DNA from 4 places in the Bacillus cereus group sp. BfR-BA-01430 genome. Region 1 is predicted to be linked to each of the others. Evidence: riboswitches for the same ligand, from Rfam matches in the RefSeq annotation. Region 1 holds a riboswitch; each other region holds the start of a gene.

Region 1 (4,360 bases):
CACTAAGTTTTGAAACAGGAGCCTTATTGCCCGTTCATGCAGGATAAGAGAGGGAGAGGGAATAATAAAGGATGATTTTACAGATCATAAAAGAGAGAAATACAACCGATAAAAAGGATATAAACAATCAAATTTATCAATACAATTTAAAACATTTTCCATCTGAATTTACATAGTACATACTCAGGAATTCAATAATTTCTTAAAGATGATACAGGTCGAATTCCCGGAGGATTGTTAGGTGAAATTTGCTGGAACTGGTTAGCGATTCATACTTTCTCAGATTCACAAACTAGAATAGATCTCTAAGTTACTATTAGAAGCTTAAAAAAATGCAATTTCATAAAGGTTGATATATTCAGCTTCCAAGCATTAGATTTTTATCAAAAATACGGCTATCAAATACTCAGTACTCTCGATAACGTCAGAAAGCATGATTAGCACTACTACTAAAAAAAGACTTATAAACGATAAAAAGACGCTCAAAATAACTTTTATGAGCGTCTTTTTTGCCTTATTCTAATAAGAAATTAAGCTGTTTTATGGAATTGTCCTTTTTCTTCTACTTTTGAAAATCTCGGAAAACCAATTAAAATTGAAACTACACCACATATCCCAACTAAAATCGGATAAAATGCATACGGCAATAGTTCAACTGGTGATAAAGCTGCAAATCCTGCTGCTGTTAACATCTGCGCTCCGTACGGAACGAGCCCTTGAACACAACACGAGAACACATCTAGTACACTCGCCGATTTTCGTGGATCAATTTTATATTGATCTGCAATATTTTTTGCAAGAGGGCCAGTGAATATAATCGAAATGGTGTTATTCGCTGTACATATATTCGTCATGCTTACTAATCCAGCAATTCCAAATTCCGCACCTTTTTTCGAACGGATATTACGTGTTAATGTATTCATTAAATATTGAATACCACCATTATATTGAATGATTTCAACCATTCCACCAATTAAAATTGCCAGTAGAACAAGTTCCATCATTCCACTTACCCCTGTTGCAACACTTTTAAAGAAGCTAGCTAACGTATAACTACCATCTAAAAAACCAATGATACCAGATAAAATGGTTCCACCTGTTAATACAACGAGTACATTCCATCCAAGTAGCGCTGTAATAAGCACCCCTGCATACGGCAATATTTTCACCCAATCAAATGCATGTGTCTTTATTTCTGTATGATTTCCTAAAGTAAGAACAACTAATAATACAATGGTAATCATAGCAGCGGGTAAAACAATTAAAAAGTTTGTTTTAAACTTATCTTTCATTTCTGTCCCTTGTGAACGAACAGCTGCGATTGTTGTATCAGAAATAAATGATAAATTGTCTCCAAACATGGCCCCACCTACAACTGTTGCCATCGCTAACGCAATTGAAATATCTGTTTGTTGACTGATTCCTACAGCAATCGGTGCTAATGCTGCAATTGTTCCCATTGAAGTCCCCATTGCTAATGAAATAAATGCACCAATCACAAAAATGCCAGCTATAATAAATCCTTGTGGCAAAACAGCTAAAGCTAAATTAACTGTAGAGTTCACTCCACCCATTCCCTTTGCTGTTTCTGAAAAAGCACCAGCAAGTACAAATATTAATACCATAATCATAATGTCTGGATTCCCAGCTCCTTTAGCGAAGCGTTCTACTTTCGTTGTAAAACTCTCTTTCCGATTCATCGCTAAAGCAACTCCTACCGCAATTAGTATCGCTACTAAGATCGGCAATTTATAAAAATCACCTGTAATGATTCCAGAACCAATAAATAGTACTAAAAATATTCCAAGTGGCAATAAAGCAAAAATATTTCCTCTCGTTTCCTTCACCATATCATCTCTCCCTAGTTTTAAACCTTTTCTACTGAATAACAAAAGACCTCTTCCGAGAAGAAGAGGTCTTATACATCTATAAGAAACACTCTTCTCATCTTTCAAGCACATGCTTGCTGGATTTGGCACAGCACTCCAAAATCGAGTCCGCTGCCGAGGCATCATAGGGCCAGTCCCTCCGCCTCTCTTTATAAGAAGGTTTCATATTTTTATTTGTAATAATATCTTTCCTAACTTTACTCGCTTATAAATCAAAAGTCAATTATTATTTTTACAGAAATAATCGGTATATTCTTCCTATTAACACAATACGACGAATATACCAATCATTATATATAAAAAATAATCATTTCAATGTTTCCATTTCATGTTTTAAAATAACAAGCCATGGAAATTCTTTTTTTTCGATTCTTTCAATCACCCACCTTGCCATATCCCACGCTTCATTATATTCTTCTCTGGAAATATCTCCTTCCGCATAAGCCTCTTCCAACTCATCTTCATCTAATAAATATATTTTCCCATCAGGAAATAACACGACATCCAAATATAAATCATCAAAATATGGCAAACCATTCTCATCTACTTCAAACTCTTTAGCAATATCAATATAATACTGCACTATATTTTTTTGTTCATCTAACATAGCTGTAATAACAAATTTTTTACCCTTTATAAAATACTGCACCCATGTATAGCCATCATTTACAATACAAACTTCACTATGATCATACTGCTTATAACTAGGTTCCTTTACTTTTATTACGCGCAAAATACCTAACATACCTTGCTCACATGCCCGCACTTCATATGTTTTCTCTAACAATCTTTTCCACGAGGCACCATTTCCATATTTCCGCTTCATTATACCTCTCTCCTTCCCAATGTAGAAAAGCTCCCACATATTTATGCGAGAGCTTTTTCAATCGTTATTACGCTGCTTGTTTTCGAGATATCTCTTTCAAATAAGCTTGTCCTTTTATATCATCATATTGGCCTTCCCATTTAGACATAACAACAGCTGCTAAAGAGTTTCCAACAACGTTAACTGCTGTACGTGCCATATCTAAAATACGGTCAATACCTGCGATAAACGCTAAACCTTCTGCCGGAATTCCAACTGTACCTAACGTTGCTAATAATACAACGAATGATACTCCTGGTACCCCTGCAATCCCTTTTGATGTTAACATTAATACAAGTAACAATGTAATTTGCTGTGTAATCGATAAATCAATACCATACATTTGCGCTAAGAAAATTGCAGCAATCGCTTGGTATAACGTTGATCCATCTAGGTTAAATGAATAACCAGTTGGAATAACGAAAGATGAAATCGCCTTTGGACAACCAAATTTCTCCATCTTCTCCATAATTTTTGGTAAAACTGTTTCTGAGCTCGCTGTAGAGTACGCTAAAATAAGCTCATCTTTTAAAATTTTAAAGAACTGGAATATGTTAATTCCGAAGATTTTCGCTGTAAGTCCTAATACAACAACAACAAAGAAAATCATCGATCCATACACAACAATTACTAACTTCCCTAGCGGGATTAATGATGCTAGCCCAAATTTAGAAACGGTTACCCCAATTAAAGCAAATACCCCAAATGGCGCAAACTTCATCACTTGGTTTGTAACATAAAACATCGCATCTGCTACCCCTTGGAAAAATTGCAGAACCGGTTTTCCTCTTTCACCAATCGCTGCAACACCTAAACCAAATAATACAGAGAAGAAAATAATAGCAAGCATATCACCTTTTGCCAGTGATTCCATAATATTTGTCGGAACAATGTTTACAAATGTATCCGCAAATGAATGACTCTGTACTTGCTCAGTTGTAGCTGTATATTTTGAAATATCTGTTTTTGTTAATTCATTCATATTAATGCCTTTTCCTGGTTGGAAAATATTCGCTACTAATAAGCCGACAACAATCGCAATTGTTGTAATAATCTCAAAATAAATAATTGTTTTTCCGCCTAATCGACCTAGCTTTTTCACATCTCCAACACCTGCAACCCCAACAACGATGCTCGCTACAACGATTGGTACAACAATCATTTTAATTAATCGAATAAAAATATCACCAATTGGTTGTAAAAACTTTGCTACCTCTGGATTGCCATAAAAAATCGCCCCAACTGCAATACCAAGTGCAAGCCCTATTAATATTTGCCACGCAAGTCCAATTCTCTTCATACTTGCTGCCAACCCCCTTCTTAGATGCTATAACTCTATTTTTCTATGAAGTGAAGAAATTAAGAGTATTACATATAATTCGACAATTCACTACATTTGTCTCCCTTTAAAATGATAAATCATAAAATGAAATCTGACAACAAAATAAGTTTTCCTGAATACAAATATTTTTCTTGACAAAAACAAAACCCATGTAAGAAAACCTAACATGAGAATGATTCCTTCTTTGATTTATTAACGTTTTTCTGTTGCACCTTCTTTTTATGCATATAACATAAAAATGAATTTTCACCATTTTTTTTATCC
Region 2 (4,360 bases), on a different contig from region 1:
TTAATAACTTCTTGAATCGTCCCTTTTTCTACAACACGGCCGCCATACATCACAACAACTCGATCTGCTACTTCACGCACAAGCGCAAGATCATGTGTAATTAATAGAATACTTGTATGTTGTTTTTCTTTTCTCTCTTTTAATAACCCCATAATTTGTTTTTGAATTGTTACATCCAGCGCTGTTGTCGGCTCATCTGCAATTACGAGCTTTGGGTGACAAGCAAACGCAATTGCTAAACAAATGCGCTGCCTCATACCGCCACTTAGTTGATACGGATATTGCTCAAAACGCTTTTCTGCTTCATGTATGCCTAAATCATTTAATAACTGAATCGCTATTGCTTTTGCTTCTTGTTTTGATTTCTTTTCATGCTGCAAGATCACTTCTGTAATCTGTTTTCCTACTTTCATTGTTGGATTTAATGAAGAAAGTGGGTCTTGAAATATAAAAGAAATATCTTTTCCTCGTATGTGATTCCATTCAGCTTCTTGCAAGTTTGTTAATTCGCTATTTTGAAAAGAGATTTTCCCTTCCTCAGGGCGAATTGACTCTTGATTTAAGCCAATAATCGATTGTGCTGTTACACTTTTTCCCGAACCACTTTCTCCTACAAGTGCAACAATTTCACCTTCATGAATGGAAAAAGAAACATGTTTTACAATCGGTTGTTTACGATCCTCTTTTTCAACGGCTAACGTTACGTTTTCTAAAGATAAGAGCTGCCCCATGTTTTTTCCCCTTTCGATTTTGTTTCACAATTTTTGGATCAATCGCATCCTGCAAACCATCTCCAATCACATTAAAAGCGAACATAATTAACGCAATTAGTAACGCTGGGAAAAAGAGTTGCCACCATTCCCCACTTAACAATGTTCCTAGTGCATCGTTTGTCATCGTTCCCCAACTTGCTGCTGGCGATTGTACACCCAATCCGATAAAACTTAAAAATGATTCTGAGAAAATAGCAGATGGAATCGTAAAAGATAAATTCACAATAATAATTCCAGTTAAATTCGGGATTAGGTGTTTATAAATAATTTTCATATGAGATGTTCCTAATCTCTCAGCGGCAATGACAAATTCTCTCTGTTTTAATGAAAGCACTTGCGCTCGTACAAGACGTGCCATTCCAATCCAACCCGTTAATGCAAGAGCAAGAATAATTGTAAAAAGCCCTGGTTTCATAACAATCAATAGTAAAATAACAATTAATAAATACGGTATACCATACATCACTTCGATTCCTCTTACAATCCACTCATCAATTAACGTACCGAGACGATTACGTCCTCTCACATAACCACTAAAACCACCAATCAGTACACCTAAACCGATATCAAGTGCTGCTGCGATCAATCCGACTGCTAATGAAATTTTTCCACCAGCCCATGTTCGTGCCCAAATATCTCTTCCTAAATCATCTGTACCGAACCAATGTTCACTACTTGGTTGTAGATTTGTTGCTTCTTTTATTTGTTCATTTGCACTATATGGCGTTAAACTTTCTCCGATAAGAGAGAAAATAACGATTATAAGCAAAGTGACTATCCCTATCATTGCTATTGGGTTTGATATGAGTTTTTGAAATACTTCCTTTTTCCGACTAATCGTTTGCTGTTCTTTATTAGCAGTTAATGCTTTCTTATCTTCCGCCGTCAATAGCTGATCATCGATTTCGTAAGCCCCCATTTTAATTTCCCTCCTCACGTAATAGAACGAATGCGCGGATCAATCATACGATGAATGATATCCGTAACGAAAATACATGTAATGAGCAGTGCACTATAGAAAATAGTTGTTCCCATGATAACTGGATAATCTCGGTTAAAAATACTATCTACAAAATATTTTCCTAACCCTGGAATAGAAAATATTTTCTCAATCACGAATGTTCCTGTTAACAAGCCAGCCATAAGTGGTCCGACAAAAGTAAGAACTGGAACAATAGCATTTCGAAGCGCATGTCTTATAATAATTGTTCGAATCGGTATTCCTTTTGCACGTGCTAGTTTAATATACTCACTTTGTAAAACTTCAATCATATTCGAACGAACAAATCTTGTAATAACAGCAATCGGTCCAAGCGCTAACGCAAAGGAAGGTAATATAGTATGAGCAAATGTTCCCCAAGAGGCAACCGGAAGCAACTCAAATTGAATTGCAAACAACTGAATAAATAACGGCGCTAAGATGAAACTTGGGATTGAGATACCTAAAATCGCCAGTAGACTCACACTATAGTCAATTATTTTCCCATGATATAAGGCCGCAAAAGTTCCAGCTGCAATTCCAACTAACAACGAAATAACAAATGCTTGTAATCCAATAACAGCAGATGGACCAAAGCCAGTTGTTATGATTTCTGCTACTCCTTGACCCGTGGACTGAACAGATTCTCCAAAGTCAAAATGAATAACCCCTTCCAAGTAAGCTACATATTGATTCCATAAAGGTTCATCGAGGTGATATTTAGCCCTCATATTTTGGACAACTTCCTCAGGAAAAATCTTTGCATCTGATGAAAACGGATCACCAGGTATAATATGCATAATTAAAAAAGTAGCTGTAATAATAATCCATAGTGTAAACACCATAACTGATAGTTTTTTTACAACATACACCAATATAACCCCCTAAACACATAAATTTACTTTGTTTTATTCGCAAATTTTTGCCAATTCCTCTCCTTATCCCGCAATATAAAAAGCCTTGATCTTAAAAAATAAGATCAAGGCTTTTTAATCTATTCTATGCCTATCACTTATCTTTCAAGCTTTGGTTGCTTGCTGGAATTAGCACGGTATTCTTCTTTCAGAACCCGCTGCTGAGGTTTCATAGGGCCAGTCCCTCTACCTCTCTGGATAAGTAAATTACTATATTATTCTGTAGTTCGAATTGTATATTTTGAATTATAATTCTGAAAAAACAAAAAGTCAATCCAAATGGATATTTTTAGAAAAATCAGTTTTTGCATTTTTACTTAATAGGAATATCTATCTTTCCATTCTATCGACGTTTCGACAAGAAATAATCTGCCATATACAAAACTAACCTTGCAATATGCAAGGTTAGTTTTGTGCTTCTTTTTGAAAACGTTTATAGTATGTAGAAGCTGTTGAAAAATGAACTTCTATATCACGAATTAATGATGAGTCTTCTTCTTTTGCTAATTGATCTAGCTTTTTCATCGCTTGTTCTGTTTCGTTTAAGAACCCTACATATAACTTATGCTCTTGTTCTTTTGACTTTGGTACGCGAATTTCTGTACGAATATGCTCAATGTCTTCTAACATGCTCTTTGTTACTTTCTGAACATCTTCTTTAAATTGCTTGTTGGATATCGATTTCCCGCCTTTTTCCTTCGCTTGTCCCCATAATTGCAAAGATTGATTTAATTCCTTATTCATTTTCTCATCATACTTTTCATGTACACCTTGATATACCTTCATAGCTTCTTTTTCATCTGCTGATTGTTGCACATTTTCTTTTGTTTCCTTTGTATGTTGATTTCCACCGCACCCTGCTAAAAGCAGCATGCTCCCAAGCAAGGCTGCGCCCCATAATTTTTTCATCTTTTACTCTCCTTTTATCTACCTGACAATCTTTCTATAGAAACTTACGTCATATCTCCACTTGTTATTATAACGAGAACACTTCACACTTTGCACTTTTGACCGTCATTTTCTATGCACATACCATCATTTTTGTCACAGTATCGTCACTTTATGCAGCCAATCTCACCATAGTTATCATGCGAAAAGAGGTGATTCAATTTATGTTTGAATCACCTCTTTTTTATGCGTCTATATCTTGTTTTTCCTGCAACACAAGTTTTCTTTCACTAGGCTTTGCCATGAGTAAATAGCATAAAACGGCGCCTACTTCACATAACGCAATAACAACACCCATAGGAAACGCTGTATTACTTCCCCCGATACCTACTAAAGGTGCAACAAGTGCCCCGGAGATAAATTGTAGTAGACCCAGTAATGCAGAAGCTGTTCCAGCCGCTTGTTTTTGATTTCTCATCGCAAGCGAAAAACCTGTTGTTGATACAACACCGACACTCGACACAACAAGAAATAAAGAACATAATACACCGATTAATCCGATTCCAAATATAATCGTAAGTAGTAAGGAAATGCCTCCAACAGCCGCAATTCCAATACCTACTACAAATAGTGTTTTTTCACTTAACTTTCCTGCCAAGCGGCCCGTAATTTGACTAGCAATAATAATACCGATTCCGTTAATCGCAAAAAATAAGCTAAATGCTTGTGGCGATGCTCCATATATATTTTGCAGCACAAACGGCGATCCAGAAATATAGGCAAACATCGCCGCTGAAACAAATCCC
Region 3 (4,360 bases), on a different contig from region 1:
AGAAAAGAAAAACAGAAGCGTCAACGTATAAGACGTTTATTAGATGGAACGAGCGCACCGAAACATATTGAAAAAATGAAAAATCCGAAAAATGAATTAGCGTATCGAGCATTTTACAATGCGACAACATACGTTTGGGGGCCACCTGGAACAGGGAAGTCGTATAATTTATCACGGATTATTTCTGCGCATTATCAAAAAGGAAAATCAGTTCTTGTATTAGCTCATAGTAATGCGGCAGTGGATGTGTTGATGAGCGAAGTTACGAAGCAAATGGAGAAGAAGAATAAATGGACGCCAGGAGAAATTGTTCGTTACGGTTTTAGCCAACATGAACATATACGTAATCACGAGACATTACTTGCTTCAAGACTTGTGGAAACGACAAATGGTTCATGGGGGGAAGAAAGACTTTATTTAGAAGAGATGCGTCAAGATTTGCGTGAAAAAATACTATCTTATAAAGCGACTGCTTCTGATAAGAAACGTATGCAAGAAATTGAAGGTGAACTTCGAAAACAGAGGGCGAAAATGAAAGAAGTAGAAAGAGAGTATATTGAAAATGCACAAGTAATTGGTGCGACATTATCAAAATGCGCAATTGATGCGCTGATTTATGAACGCACATTTGATTTAGTTATAGTAGATGAAGTCAGTATGGCATATGTTCCGCAAATTGCTTTCGCAGCTTCACTTGGAAAACGAATTGTCATCTGCGGAGATTTCTTGCAGCTGCCGCCAATCGCAATGGCGAACCATGAGCTTGTTCGAAAGTGGCTTGGTGAAGATATATTTTATCATGTGGGAATTGTAGAATCTGTTAATCAATCAGAAGCACATCCCAATGTATATATGTTGCAGGAACAAAGACGGATGCATGCGGATATCGCAAAATTTACAAATTCATTTATATATAAAAATAGAGTCTATGATCATCCGTCTGTTTCAAAGCGTAAAGAACTAGCAAAATTACAACCGTTCGCAAACGAGGCAACTGTTTTATTTGATACAAGCTTAATGGGGGCTTATTCTTTAAAAGATGCTGCTTCCGGATCGCGTTTTAATATGATGTCTGGCTTAGTGGCGATGCAAATGATTTTAATCGGAGTATTAGATGGTGTTCAATCCATTGGTGTTGTGACGCCATATCGAGCGCAGTCCCGCTTTTTATCAACATGTATAAGAGAGATATTGCAAAAAACGAAATATCAAAATGTGCCAGTTTTAGCAGCAACAGTTCATAAATTTCAAGGTTCTGAAAGGGATATGATACTATTTGATACGGTTGATAGTTACCCACAAGAGCGCCCTGGTGTACTATTTTTTGATCATAAAAACCATCGCCTTGTGAATGTTGCCGTAACAAGGGCGAGAGGGAAGTTCATTCAACTGTCAGATTGTCAATATATGCGTAAAAATCTTTCAAGAAAACAAGCATTATCACAATTAACGGCTCATATAGAGCGCCACGGAAATGTGTATGATCGCACAACGTCACGTCAAGTATGGGAGCGGAAAATTACGAAGCGCTTACGTTGGTTTATGGAAATGAATTTAGAGGAACCGAAAGGGTTGCTAAAAGATATTTTGGCGGCAAAACGAAAAATTGTTCTATCGTTGCCAAGTACAAGAAAAATCGATAAGAGAGTATGGCAAGCGTTAATGCGCACGAATGCACAAGTAATAATTTATAGTGATGGCCCTATTCCGTTAAAAAACGCAAGAGTACAAAGACAAAATAAATCATTCCCGTTTGTAGTCATTGATGATGAAATTTTTTGGGCAGGAGCTCCGTTAACATCGCAAATGATGTTTGAAGGGAGCCCGGAATTTCCGTATATATGTGCAAGATTGCAAGCACCTGAAACAATTGGTGTATTAACAGGATTTTTAGATATTCGGTAAAATCCGATAGGAATTCCTTGACATTTACTCGGAATAACAATAGAATAAAAATAATTTAATATAATTTTATGAAAATTCTTATCACGAGAGGTGGAGGGACTGGCCCTATGAAGCCTCGGCAGCGGATTCTTTATGAATACTGTGCCAATTCCAGCAAGTAATAGACTTGAAAGATAAGAAAGAAGCGTAGTTTGAATGTATATGCGAAAGCCTCTTTCTATCTTTTAGGAAAGAGGCTTTTTTTACGTGTAAATAAAAGGAGGAGTAAAGGGAATGGGAACAACACAAGTAACATCACATCGTAACATCATTCAAGAGAGTATTGAAAAAAACAAAGAAAAGTATATTCAAACAAGCCATGCTATTCATGCGAATCCTGAAATCGGTAATCAAGAATTTTTCGCATCTCGAACGTTAAGTTTACTACTCGGCAGCGCAGGATTTCAATTGCAACACAATATCGCTGGACATGAAACGGGTTTTATTGCAAGGAAAAGTTCAGGGAAATCAGGGCCTACAATCGCCTTTTTAGCAGAGTATGATGCATTGCCTGGACTAGGTCATGCTTGTGGTCATAATTTAATTGGAACAATTAGCGTGGCGGCAGCGATTGCTTTATCAGAAACGCTTGAAGAGATTGGCGGTGAGATTGTTGTGTTTGGTACGCCAGCGGAAGAAGGGGGACAAAATGGAAGTGCAAAAGCTAGCTATGTGAAAGCAGGATTATTTCATCATGTTGATGCGGCGCTTATGATTCATCCTAGTGGAAAAACAGCAACAACAAGTCCGTCTCTTGCGGTAGATCCACTTGATTTTCACTTTTACGGGAAATCAGCGCATGCAGCAGCTTCACCGGAGGAAGGGATTAATGCATTAGACGCCATTATTCAACTGTACAATGGTATTAATGCACTTCGCCAACAGCTACCTGCGGATGTGAAAATTCACGGTGTGATTACAGAAGGAGGAAAGGCTCCAAATATTATTCCAGATTATGCAGCGGCTCGTTTCTTTATTCGTGCAGCAACGCGGAAAAGATGTACAGAAGTGATGGAAAAGGTGAAAAATATTGCACAAGGAGCGGCATTAGCTACTGGGACAACAGTAAAAATAGATCCATTTCAAAATGAAATTGATGAGTTGCTTATAACAAAAACATTGAATGAAGTAGTTGCTGAAGAATTAGAATTGCTTGGAGAAATCGTGCATCGAAAAGAAAGATTTGGTATTGGATCAACAGATGCAGGGAACGTCAGTCAAGTTGTTCCAACAATCCATCCATATATCAAAATTGGTCCAGACGATTTAATCGCTCATACGAATGAGTTTAGAGAAGCCGCTCGTTCTGAACTGGGAGATAAGGCGCTCATTACAGCTGCGAAAGCGCTCGCTTATACAGCATATCGTTTAATGACAGAAGAAGGAACGCTTGAGCAGGTGAAAGAAGAATTTAAAGAAGTGAAAAGAAATCAATAAAAGAACGGGGAAGAAAGAAGTTTGAAGGTATCTTTAAACTTCTTTCTGTTTTTTATAAAATATGAAATCCGTACAAAAGGAATCGAGTAGATTCATGAGAAAATGAGAAAGAGTACGTACAGCTGGATTGTGTCGCTCATAATCCGAAGTTAAATGTTTTTTACCAAAAGCACGGATATAAATATCGAAAAGATTGAACAAATAACTTTTCATTCAAGATTATTTCTTACAGTTCTCTTATATCCTTTCAGTTGTTATTCAAAATATTACAGTAAAAAAGGAATATAAAATATTTGTGCAGAATATTTAGAAAACTGGAGGTGTAAGAGAAATGAGTCAAATTGAATTAGAAAACAAAGTCTTAAAAGCAACAGCAGAGAAAGGAATTATCATTCGTTTCATTTTCGCTAGTTTTGTGGGAATATTTCTGTTTTTTGTGCCTGTTACAATCAATGGTACTTCATCTATTATGATTGACCATATTGTATCGTGGATTCGATCAGCCACTTCATTAACTGTACCGTATTATGCTTTTGGTGTGATGGTAATTGGTGCGATTTATCCTTTTTACACGAAGAAATGGAAGGCATCATTTGTGGATATTTGCTTTTCTTTTTTGAAAGTGATTGGAGTTATATTTGGGGCATTATATTGTTTGAAAGTAGGACCAACTTGGTTTTTTGCGCCGGATGTAGGACCATTTTTGTATGAAAAGTTAGTTATATCAGTAAGTTTACTCGTTCCAATCGGTTCGGCATTTTTATCGCTATTAGTAGGATATGGCTTACTTGAATTCATCGGTACGTTTTGTCGACCAATTATGAGGCCGTTATGGAAGACGCCAGGGCGCTCTGCGATTGATGCGGTTGCTTCATTTGCTGGAAGTTATTCAATTGCTCTTCTTATTACAAATCGTGTTTTTAAAGAAGGAAAGTACACGATAAAAGAAGCGGCGATTATCGCAACTGGTTTTTCAACT
Region 4 (4,360 bases), on a different contig from region 1:
TAAAAGAACTGGCTACAAATGTAGGAGAACAAACGATATTATCTCGAACAGGTGGTGCACCAACATTAGCAATCGGAATGGCTTATATCTTTTCACAAATATTGGGCGGTACAGCGATGATGGCATTTTGGTATCACTTCGCCATTTTATTTGAAGCACTATTTATTTTAACGACAATTGATGCAGGAACACGCATAGGCCGTTTTATGATTCAAGATATATTAGGGCATGTATATAAGCCGTTTGCAAGAACAGATTCCACAGTAGCAAATGTGACCGCCACAACATTATGCGTATTAGGATGGGGTTACTTCTTATATCAGGGAGTAGTGGATCCTCTTGGTGGCATTAATACATTATGGCCACTCTTCGGTATTGCTAACCAAATGCTAGCTGGAATTGCTTTATTACTTGGAACAACTATTTTATTCAAAATGGGTAAAAAGCTATACGTTTGGGTAACGCTTATCCCAACAATCGGATTGCTAATTGTAACAATGACAGCTGGTTATCAAAAGCTGTTCCATGAAAATCCTAAAATCGGATTTTTATCGCATGCAAAAGTATTTCAAGGTGCACTAGATGAAGGAAAAATAGTAGCACCAGCAAAAAATATCGCACAAATGAAACAAATCATTTTCAATGATTATATTGATGCGGCACTTTGTGGAATTTTCATGTTAGTCGTCATAGCAGTTCTAATTTCTGCAATTCGTATATGGATTCGTGTGTTGCAAAACAAAGCTACACCATTAAAAGAAGCACCATATATTCCAAGAGATGAAAGTGAGTCGAGAAATTATGCTTAAAAAATTAGGAAACATATGGGGAGCAAGAAAACAATTCATTAGCTTGCTTGTTGGCGTTCCAAGTTATGAAACATATGTCACTCATATGAAAGAAAATCATCCTGGAGATCCCATTTTATGCCGAAAACAATTTTTTGCAGAGGCACAAGAAGCAAGATTTAATGCAAAAGGCGGAAAAGTATCAAGATGTTGTTAAGAAGAAGAGCGGGGTTTCGCTCTTCTTCTTCGGTTTACGTTTCACGTGGAACAGAAAAAAATAAAGCTACCGTTTGATAGCTTTATTTTTGCGTCGTTATACAAGTTCTTTTCCGGCAAATTTACGATATGCACCGTGATGTGTTGGGCCTACATATTCGTTGATTTTAAACGAATGACGAATCGCCGCAGTAATGAATTCCTTCGCAACTTTTACAGCTTCTTTTACAGATTTACCTTTTGCAAGTTCAGCTGTAATGGCTGCTGAGTATGTGCAACCTGCACCATGTGTATTTGTTGTATCAATTTTTTCTGATTCTAAAAGTTCAAATGTTTCACCATCATATAATACATCAATTGCTGTTTCTGTACCTAATTTGTTACCGCCTTTAATCAGTACATATTTTGCACCTAAAGCATGAATTTTTTTCGCTGCTTCTTTCATGTCTGCAAGAGAAGTAATTTTTACACCGCTTAATTGATATGCTTCAAATAAATTTGGTGTTACAATTAATGCTTTTGGTACAAGAACATCACGTAAGCAGTCATTTGTTTCAGGATGTAAAGCTTCGTCTGCTCCTTTACAAACCATAACTGGATCTACGACAACGTTTTTTAGATTATGTTTTTCGATTGTTTCAGCAACCATTTCGATAATCTCTACTGATCCAAGCATACCTGTTTTTAATGCATCTACACCGACACCTTCAATTGTTGTTTCTAATTGTGGTTTTAATGTAGAAACAGGGATAGGAAATACGTTATGTGCCCAGCCATTGTGTGGATCCATTGTTACGATTGTTGTAAGAGATGTCATTCCGTATACACCAAGTTCTTGGAATGTTTTTAAATCCGCTTGCATTCCGGCACCACCGCTTGTGTCAGAACCAGCAATTGTAAGTGCTTTATTTAATGTCATTGTAAAAGCCCCCTCAGGTGATATAATGATAACTGCATTTTTAATCATTATATCAATGTTGTGAATAAGTACAAAGTAAAAAAGTGGATTGTTCCCTTGAAAGGATATCTATTTTTTATTATAAACTGGAAATTTATGTTCATTTAAATAAAAAGTTGCTTTTTATATATGTAGCAGGATAAAAATGTTGATGGTATCTACAGATTCAGTACCAACAAAAACGATTACAGGCATTTTTGGATTCATAACGGGAAGTGTTGTTCAATAAAGATTTAAAGTCAATTGTTGAGGAAGAACTAGTAGAAATACTAGAGGATTTCTAAGAAAATGGTAAAAGGACGTTTGGAGAAAGAGACAAAGATTAGGGGCCAATGCTATTGTTGGTCTGCGCTTTGAGATGACCGCTGGGCAAGGGTTGACAGAGTGAATCGGTTATGGCACAGCTGTGATGATAAAGTAGTTACTAAGAGATACTTGTTTGTTATTGTTATATAGGATATGAAAAACAGTATAGTTATATAATTTTAATTTTTTGAAAAGAAAAATAAACAGTTAATATATTGTTTTGTAAAGATTCAGTAAATAAATTGACATTAGAAAATAATTGCTATAAAATCATTGGTAATTGCATAGTCTTATCAAGAAAAGGTGGAGGGACAGGCCCTATGAAGCCTTGGCAACAGCCGAATATCGGAATTGTGCCAAATCCTGCAGGTAATAAATCCTGAGAGATAAGAAGGAATTTTAGAGCGTGTTTTTAAACTGCTTCTTTCTCATTCAGGAAAGAAGCAGTTTTTTTATTTGTTTTATATAAGAAGGGAGTATGAGAAATGAGCGAATCATGGGGAAAAGGAACAATCTGTGTGCAAGGGGGATATACACCAAAGAATGGGGAGCCGCGCGTTCTACCACTTTATCAAAGTACAACATATAAATACGACACATCAGATGATTTGGCGGCGCTTTTTAATTTAGAAGCAGAAGGGTATATCTATACACGTATTGGGAATCCGACAATTGCAGCATTTGAGCAGAAGTTAGCGGAACTAGAGGGTGGTGTAGGCGCTGTTGCAACAGCTTCTGGCCAGGCTGCTATTATGCTTGCTATTTTAAATATTTGTAGCAGTGGTGACCATTTACTTTGTTCTTCAACCGTTTATGGAGGGACTTTTAACTTGTTTGGAGTTAGTTTGCGTAAGCTTGGGATTGATGTTACATTCTTTAATCCGAACTTATCCGCTGATGAAATTGTGGCACTTGCCAATGATAAAACAAAGCTTATTTATGCAGAATCACTTGGAAATCCAGCTATGAACGTTTTGAACTTCAAGGAATTTTCTCGTGCTGCAACAGAACTAGACGTACCGTTTATTGTTGATAACACATTAGCAACGCCATATTTATGTCAGGCGTTTGAGCATGGAGCAAATATTGTAGTTCATTCTACAACAAAGTATATTGATGGGCATGCAAGCTCATTAGGTGGCGTTGTAATTGATGGAGGGAATTTTGATTGGACGAATGGAAAATATCCCGAACTTGTAGAACCTGATCCAAGTTATCACGGTGTAAGTTATGTACAGGATTTTAGGGAAGCGGCATATATTGTGAAAGCGCGTGTTCAATTATTAAGGGACTATGGAAATTGTATGAGCCCATTTAATGCATATATTAGCAATATTGGTTTAGAAACGTTGCATTTGAGAATGGAACGTCATAGTGAAAATGCTCTTGCAATCGCAAAGTGGCTTTCTAAGCATGAGCGTATTGAGTGGGTCAATTATCCAGGATTAGAGAGTAACGAAAACTATTCATTGGCGCAAAAATACTTATCAAAAGGTGCAAGTGGAGTTTTAACGTTTGGAATTAAAGGCGGACTAGAAGCGGCGAAAGAATTTATCGCAAATGTGAAATTGGCAACGCTTGTAACACATGTCGCAGATGCAAGAACTTGTGTGATTCACCCTGCTAGTACAACACATAGACAGTTAACGGAAGAAGATCAACGTTTAGCCGGTGTTACGTCAGATTTAATTCGTTTATCAGTTGGTATAGAAGATGTTTCTGATATTATTGCTGATTTGGATGCAGCTTTAATTGGGGGCAAAACACATGCCAATCATAATTGACAAGGATTTACCAGCTCGTAAAGTGTTGCAAGAAGAAAATATTTTTGCCATGACAAAGGAGCGAGCAGAAACACAAGATATTAGAGCTTTAAAAATTGCAATTTTGAACTTAATGCCCAAAAAGCAAGAAACCGAGGCGCAATTACTTAGATTACTCGGTAATACGCCCCTTCAATTAGATGTGCATTTACTTCATATGGAATCGCATATCTCTCGCAATGTAGCGCAAGATCATTTAACAAGTTTTTATAAGACATTTCGCGATATTGAAAAAGAGAGATTTGATGGGCTTATTATTACAGGAGCTC

What was found. Region 1 has a riboswitch for S-adenosylmethionine ahead of MR058_RS03095 (Na+/H+ antiporter NhaC family protein). Riboswitches for the same ligand answer to the same signal wherever they lie in the genome.
Region 2: linked by a shared signal. The riboswitch ahead of MR058_RS18770 (ABC transporter permease) and the one ahead of MR058_RS03095 (Na+/H+ antiporter NhaC family protein) in region 1 are both predicted to bind S-adenosylmethionine.
Region 3: linked by a shared signal. The riboswitch ahead of MR058_RS06840 (M20 family metallopeptidase) and the one ahead of MR058_RS03095 (Na+/H+ antiporter NhaC family protein) in region 1 are both predicted to bind S-adenosylmethionine.
Region 4: linked by a shared signal. The riboswitch ahead of MR058_RS17225 (bifunctional O-acetylhomoserine aminocarboxypropyltransferase/cysteine synthase) and the one ahead of MR058_RS03095 (Na+/H+ antiporter NhaC family protein) in region 1 are both predicted to bind S-adenosylmethionine.

The regions. Positions count from the first base shown of each region.
Region 1 is NZ_JAKUEW010000001.1:594,458-598,817, reverse strand. It holds partial or broken gene MR058_RS23570 (GNAT family N-acetyltransferase) at 72-441, shown strand; gene MR058_RS03095 (Na+/H+ antiporter NhaC family protein) at 531-1,847, opposite strand; SAM riboswitch class I at 1,942-2,047, opposite strand; gene MR058_RS03090 (ribonuclease FAU-1 family protein) at 2,197-2,715, opposite strand; gene gltP (glutamate/aspartate:proton symporter GltP) at 2,783-4,054, opposite strand.
Region 2 is NZ_JAKUEW010000014.1:31,318-35,677, forward strand. It holds gene MR058_RS18760 (ABC transporter ATP-binding protein) at 1-731, opposite strand, end outside; gene MR058_RS18765 (ABC transporter permease) at 688-1,692, opposite strand; gene MR058_RS18770 (ABC transporter permease) at 1,707-2,624, opposite strand; SAM riboswitch class I at 2,762-2,871, opposite strand; gene MR058_RS18775 (hypothetical protein) at 3,072-3,575, opposite strand; gene MR058_RS18780 (multidrug effflux MFS transporter) at 3,799-4,360, opposite strand, start outside.
Region 3 is NZ_JAKUEW010000002.1:463,081-467,440, reverse strand. It holds gene MR058_RS06845 (AAA domain-containing protein) at 1-1,905, shown strand, start outside; SAM riboswitch class I at 1,981-2,085, shown strand; gene MR058_RS06840 (M20 family metallopeptidase) at 2,179-3,381, shown strand; gene MR058_RS06835 (YjiH family protein) at 3,713-4,360, shown strand, end outside.
Region 4 is NZ_JAKUEW010000011.1:86,419-90,778, forward strand. It holds gene MR058_RS17210 (carbon starvation CstA family protein) at 1-809, shown strand, start outside; gene MR058_RS17215 (YbdD/YjiX family protein) at 802-1,005, shown strand; gene pdxK (pyridoxine/pyridoxal/pyridoxamine kinase) at 1,102-1,923, opposite strand; partial or broken gene MR058_RS23725 (heavy metal-binding domain-containing protein) at 2,108-2,350, shown strand; SAM riboswitch class I at 2,556-2,661, shown strand; gene MR058_RS17225 (bifunctional O-acetylhomoserine aminocarboxypropyltransferase/cysteine synthase) at 2,754-4,052, shown strand; gene metA (homoserine O-acetyltransferase MetA) at 4,036-4,360, shown strand, end outside.